One region of the Nocardiopsis sp. iso_237 genome, then DNA from elsewhere that is predicted to be linked to it. Evidence: riboswitches for the same ligand, from Rfam matches in the RefSeq annotation. Region 1 holds a riboswitch; the other holds the start of a gene.
The links. Region 1 has a riboswitch for glycine ahead of gcvT (glycine cleavage system aminomethyltransferase GcvT). Riboswitches for the same ligand answer to the same signal wherever they lie in the genome.

Region 1 (3,027 bases):
GATGTCGCTGACGGACTTGGTGGACTCCACCTCGCCCGCGGTCTCGCCGGCGGTGACCTCGTCACCGACCGCGGGGGTCTCGACGAAGACGATGTCACCCAGCGACTCGGCGGCGAAGGCCGTGATCCCGACGGTGGCGATCCCGTCCCTGACCGCGATCCACTCGTGTTTGGCGGTGTAACCCAGCTCCGTGGGAACGCTCACTTCAACTCTCCTTGGAGGTGTTCCATTTGTCTGCCGTGCGCCCGTACGGCGACCCGGCCCGGCCTACGCCTGGCCACGCCCCGACCGTGCCGGTCCCTCGTGGGGATCCGGCCGCGCGGGGCGTGCAGGTTCTCGGGTCCGCCCGCTGGCGGCCCCGCTTCCTACGACTGCCGCTGGTAGAACGGCAGCTCGACCACGTCGACGTCCTCGCCCCGTCCGCGCACGTCCACGGTGAACGCGCCGGTCGAGGTGTCGAGGTCGCCGTCCACGTAGGCCATGGCGATGGGGCGGCCCAGGGTGGGGGAGGGGGCGCCACTGGTGGTGACTCCGATGACGGTGCCGTCGCGCAGCACGTCCTGGCCCTTGCGGAGCGGGCGGCGGCCACGGGAGACGAGGCCGATCAGGCGCCGACCGCGAGCGGTGCGCGAGGCCTCCTCCAGCGCGGCGCGGCCCACGAAGTCGCCCGGCTTGTCGAGCTTGACCACGCGGCCCAGTCCGGCGTCGAAGGGGGTGAGGTCGGCGGAGAGCTCCTGGCCGTAGAGCGGCATCCCGGCCTCCATGCGGAGGGTGTCGCGGGAGGAGAGCCCGGCCGGGACCAGCCCGTGCGGGGCGCCCTCGGCCATGAGGGCGGCCCAGACCTCGGGCGCCCGGTCGGCGGGCCGGACGAAGATCTCGAACCCGTCCTCGCCGGTGTAGCCGGTGCGGGCGAGCAGGACCGGGACCCCGGCCACGGTGTGCTCGTATCCCGCGTAGTAGCGGATGTCGTCCAGGTCGGCGTCGGTGAGCGGGGCGAGGATCTCCACCGCGCGCGGGCCCTGGACGGCGATGAGCGAGTAGTCGGCGGACTCGTCGATCACCTCGACGTCGAAGCCGGACGCGCGCTCGGCCAGGGCGGAGGCGACCACGGGCACGTTGGCCGCGTTGGCCACGACCAGGTACTCGTCCTCACCGAGCCGGTAGACGATGAGGTCGTCCAGGACCCCGCCGTCCTCGGCGGTGATCATGGTGTAGCGGGCGCGGCCCACCCTGACCTTGGACAGGAAGCCGACCAGGGCGTGGTCGAGCGCCTCGGCGGCCTGCGGGCCGGTCAGCCGGATCTCGCCCATGTGGGAGAGGTCGAACAGCCCGGCGGCCTCACGGACGGCCGTGTGCTCGGCGGTCTCGCTGCTGTAGCGGAGGGGCATCAGCCATCCGGCGAAGTCGACGAGCGTCGCCCCGGCCTCTTCGTGGATCTTGTGCAGCGCGGTGAGGCGCGGCGCGGTCGCGGACTCTGACATGGGCACTCCCGAGAGGATGGGTGTCGTGCGTAAGGCGTTGCCATCCTCCCCCTCTGTCATGGGTGCCTGAGAGCTTCACCGCGCGCTCGGCGTGGTTTGCACCTTCGGCGAGGGAACGCGTCCCTGCTTTCCAGAGTGGTCTCGCCCGTACGGTCCGCTGTGCCTGAGAGGTTGTCTTCGGGGAGGGATTGCTCCTTCGGCGGCCCACGCTGGATACGCGGACACTCTCCCGTACGGGGTCAGCAACACGCTCAGCCTAGCAGCGGCGAACTGGGTCGCCCAAGACTGCCCGGGCGGTTGTGGACGACCCCGCCGCCCCGCATCCGACCGGCGGGGACGACCTTCGCGACACGGTCCGCCGAGGTCACGAAGCATGGTGTGTGACCACCGTGCATGCCCTAGCTTTGTTGGTGGACGTTCCTTCGGACAGCCTGTGGAGGAGACGAGTGCGTACCGACACCGAACACGCTCCCGGGAGGCCGGGGCACGCCCCCGGCCGCTTCGCCCTCGGAGCCGCCGGTTGTGCCATCACCCTGTTCAGCGGGGCCGCCTGCGCGACGACGGACGACACGGAGCCCGCGCAGGGAACCGTCGGCAACCCCGTCCAGCTGGGCGACGTGCAGACCGTGGAACGTGAGGACCTGGAGGCGGTCTTCGCCGAGGCCGGGGTGAACGGGACGTTCGTGCTCTTCGACGCCGGTGACCGGTCCGCCGTCGTGGTGAACCCGGAGCAGGCCGACGAGCGCGCCGTGCCCGCGTCCACCTTCAAGCTGCCCAACACGCTGATCGCCCTCCAGACCGGCGAGGTGTCCGACGTCGACGAGGCGATCTCCCCCGAGTCCGGCGACGAGCTGAGCCTGCGCGAGGCCCTGCCCACCTCCGACGTCCCGGTGCACCAGGAGGTCGCGGACCGGATCGGGTACGAGCGCATGTCCACCTGGGTGGACCGTTTCGACTACGGCAACCGGAACGTCGGCGAGGAGGGGGCGATGGACCGGTTCTGGCTGGAGGGCCCCCTGGAGATCTCCGCGCTGGAGCAGGCCACCTTCGTCGCGGAACTGGCCCGCGAGGAACTGCCCGTGGACGTCCAGCACCAGCGCGCCCTGCGCGACCTGCTGCTGGTCGAGGAGGGGCCGGACCACCAGCTCTTCGGCCGGACCGGCCTGGGCGTGGACGTGGACCCGGTGCCCGGCTGGTGGGTGGGCTGGGTCGAGCGGGGCTCCGACCTGCACACCTTCGCGCTCCGCCTGGAGGTCGAGGACGAGGAGGACGCCGAGCTGCGCGAGTCGCTGGGCCGTGAGCTCCTGGTCGCCCTGGACGTCCTCCCGGCGGCCTAGCGCCCCGGGCCCTACGGGTCGCCGGGGGACCGGAGCTGGACCGGCACCGACCGCACGAAGCGCTGGTCGGCGTCGGTCACCCCGCCCATGAACTTGAACGTGCGCAGCGTCATCCGGCGGTCCGCGATGCGCAGCCCCGGCAGCTCCTCCAGCAACCTGCGCTCCACCCGGGTGAGGTCGGGGGCGTCGCGCAGCCACAGGATGAACAG
Region 2 (3,027 bases), 1.0 Mb from region 1:
CCGGCCATGATGGCCAGGAGCACCTGGGCGGTGCAGATGTTGCTGGTGGCCTTCTCGCGGCGGATGTGCTGCTCGCGGGTCTGGAGCGCCAGACGGTAGGCGGGCTTGCCCGCGTCGTCCACGGAGACGCCGACCAGGCGGCCGGGCAGCTGGCGGCGGAGCTTCTCCCCCACCGACATGTATCCGGCGTGCGGGCCGCCGAAGCCGAGCGGGACGCCGAAGCGCTGGGTGGAGCCCACCGCGATGTCCGCGCCGAGGTCGCCGGGGCTGCGCAGCAGGGTCAACGCGAGGATGTCGGCCGCGACCACGGCCAGGGCACCGCGCTCGTGGGCCTCCGCGATGACGGCGCCGGGGTCGCGCACCGCTCCGCTGGAGGCCGGGTACTGGACCAGGACTCCGTAGACGTCGCCCTCGGGCAGGCCCTGGGTGAGGTCGGCGACGACGACCTCGATGCCCAGGGGTTCGGCGCGGGTGCGCAGCACCTGGAGGGTCTGCGGGAAGACGTCGGAGTCGACCACGAAGACGTCGCCCTTGACCTTGCTGACGCGGCGGGCCAGGGTCATGGCCTCGGCGGCGGCGGTGGCCTCGTCCAGCAGGGAGGCGCCGGTGATGGGCAGACCCGTGAGGTCGGAGACCATGGTCTGGAAGTTGATGAGGGCCTCGAGTCGGCCCTGGGAGATCTCGGGCTGGTAGGGCGTGTAGGCCGTGTACCAGGCCGGGTTCTCCATGATGTTGCGCAGGATGACCGGGGGCGTCAGCGTGCCGTAGTAGCCGCGGCCGATCATCGGGGTGGTGGGCCTGTTGCGCGAGGCCAGGTCGCGCAGTTCGGCCAGGGCCTCGGCCTCACCGATCGCCTCGGGCAGGTCGAGCGCGGCGCTCTGGCCGGGGGCGCTGAGGATGGACGCGGGCACGGCCGCGTTCATGAGCTCGGCGGTGGAGCCGTAGCCGACCGTCTTGAGCATCTCGGCGGTCTCGGCGGGGGCGGGTCCGATGTGGCGGTCCGCGAACACCCGGGCGGGGGCGCCCGGGGTGGGGACGTTCGACGGGTCAGGCACGGAGACCTCCTGGTGACAGGGCCGATCGGGTCGGCGGTGTTCCTCACGGTCTCCCCCTCTGTCACCGGGCACGACCGCGCCCAGGCTTCAGAGCGGCCTACTCCGCGCGGTCCATGGTGCCTGAGAGGTTACTGGGGAGTATTGCCCCGTCGGCGCCCCGTTGCCCGAGGTCTCTCCCGCGCGGTATCAGCGGCCTGCTGACGCTCTGTATGTGTGCACAAGCAGGGCGAATGTCGGTTTTCATCCCCGTTGTGACTACGACCGTACTCGATCTGACCCCCTGACACCGAGTCAGGGCACACCTTTCACCGTGGACGTCGCACCGGCGCGGGTACCGGGTTCAGCCGGTCCGCCGCTCCCGGCGCCGCATGGCCAGCTCGTCCACGACCTGGGGGGCCGCCGCGGGCAGATCGGCTCTCTCCTCGGCCGGGACCACGCCGAGCGCCTCCTCCAGTTCACGGGAGACGTTGGCCAACGCCAGGCCGAACATCCCCTGCCCCCGCTGCATGAGGTCGACGACCTCGTCGGGCGAGGTGCACTCGTAGACGCTGACGCCGTCGCTCATGAGGGTGATGCGCGACAGTTCGGCGGCGGGGCGGCCGCGCAGGTGGTCGACGGCCGTGCGGATCTGCTGGAGCGATATCCCGGTGTCCAGAAGCCGCTTGGCCACCTTCAGCATCAGGATGTCGGGGAGGCTGTACAGGGGAGCGTTCTGGGCGCCCGTGCGCACGCTGGGAGCCACCAGGCCGGTCCTGGCCCAGTAGTCCAGCTGTCGATAGGTGATCCCGGCGGCCGTACACGCCGCTGGGCCCCGATACCCGACGTCCGTAGGCAGCGCCATCACGTCCTCTTCGCACAGTAGGCCCTGCTGCCCCGCTAGCCGCAGCGCGGACCGCCTGTCATGGTGATCCCGCTTGCCGCTCGCTACCGCCACGCCGACCTCCGGCTTCTCGTCCCACGGCGGCATCGACAGGGGAGTCCACTCAGGGAACGGGCGCGCCGTGGGTTTCACAGCACTGACGGTAGGACGACCGCAGGGCAGCGTCAACGAAGGCGCGCGGCGCGTCGCCAAGTGCGCACACCAAAGGAGTCGCGGTACCGGCCCCCGCCGGGCCGAAACCCGCCGAGCGGTTTTCGGCTGCGCCTTCCACGACCACTCCGTTCACCTAATCTATCACCGGTGCGACCCGTGAACCCGCAGGTCACGGCCGCGAAAAACATATCGGGGCCCGCGGAGGGCGAGCCCCGACCGTTCAGGTACCTCGTTGGCCGAAATCCTCCGGCGAAATGTTGTCCAGAAACTCCCGAAACGCCTCGACCTGGTCCTCCTGCTCGTCCGGGATCGGCATGCCGGCCTCCTCGATCACGTCCTCGTGGGCGTAGATCGGGGTACCGGTCCGTAAGGCCAGGGCGATGGAGTCCGAGGGGCGCGCACTGACCTCCACACCGTTGCTGAAGACCAGCTCGGCGTAGAAGATGCCGTCACTCAGACCGGTGATGTTCACCGTCTCCAGCCCCGTGTCCAACGCGTCGAGGACGTCACGGAACAGGTCGTGGGTGAGCGGGCGCGCGGGCGAGACACCCTGCTGGGCGAGCGCGATCGCGGAGGCCTCCACCCCACCGATCCAGATCGGCAGGTAGCGGTCCCCCTCGGATTCCTTGAGCAGGACAATCGGTTGGTTCGAGGGCATCTCAACCCGGACGCCGACGACCTCCATGTGTTTCACAGCGGCTCCGTCCCACGAGTCGTCATGCCGGATGGGCGCTCGTCCCTGCTCCCCCGTCGGACCAGGACCCGAGGGCGAAAATCGGCACCCTTCGTTACAAAGCTCTCCGGAGGCGGGGGGCCGCAAACCTCCTCGGCACACCCGCCCCCGTCGACCGTGGTCAGCGCACCGTCATCGGCGCGGCTTGGTCAGCAGGACCATCCGGAACTTGCCGATCTGGATCTCGTCCCCGCCGCCCAGCTCGG

Region 2: another riboswitch for glycine. It lies ahead of gcvP (aminomethyl-transferring glycine dehydrogenase); the one in region 1 lies ahead of gcvT (glycine cleavage system aminomethyltransferase GcvT).

Annotation. Positions count from the first base shown of each region.
Region 1 is NZ_CM149669.1:5,077,449-5,080,475, reverse strand. Features, by position in the region: gene gcvH (glycine cleavage system protein GcvH) at 1-204, opposite strand, end outside; gene gcvT (glycine cleavage system aminomethyltransferase GcvT) at 366-1,481, opposite strand; glycine riboswitch at 1,622-1,723, opposite strand; gene AC0VYM_RS22885 (penicillin-binding transpeptidase domain-containing protein) at 1,928-2,818, shown strand; gene AC0VYM_RS22880 (Lrp/AsnC family transcriptional regulator) at 2,830-3,027, opposite strand, start outside.
Region 2 is NZ_CM149669.1:4,080,261-4,083,287, forward strand. Features, by position in the region: gene gcvP (aminomethyl-transferring glycine dehydrogenase) at 1-1,055, opposite strand, end outside; glycine riboswitch at 1,153-1,244, opposite strand; gene AC0VYM_RS18670 (MerR family transcriptional regulator) at 1,396-1,896, opposite strand; gene AC0VYM_RS18675 (bifunctional nuclease family protein) at 2,309-2,782, opposite strand; gene AC0VYM_RS18680 (FHA domain-containing protein) at 2,954-3,027, opposite strand, start outside.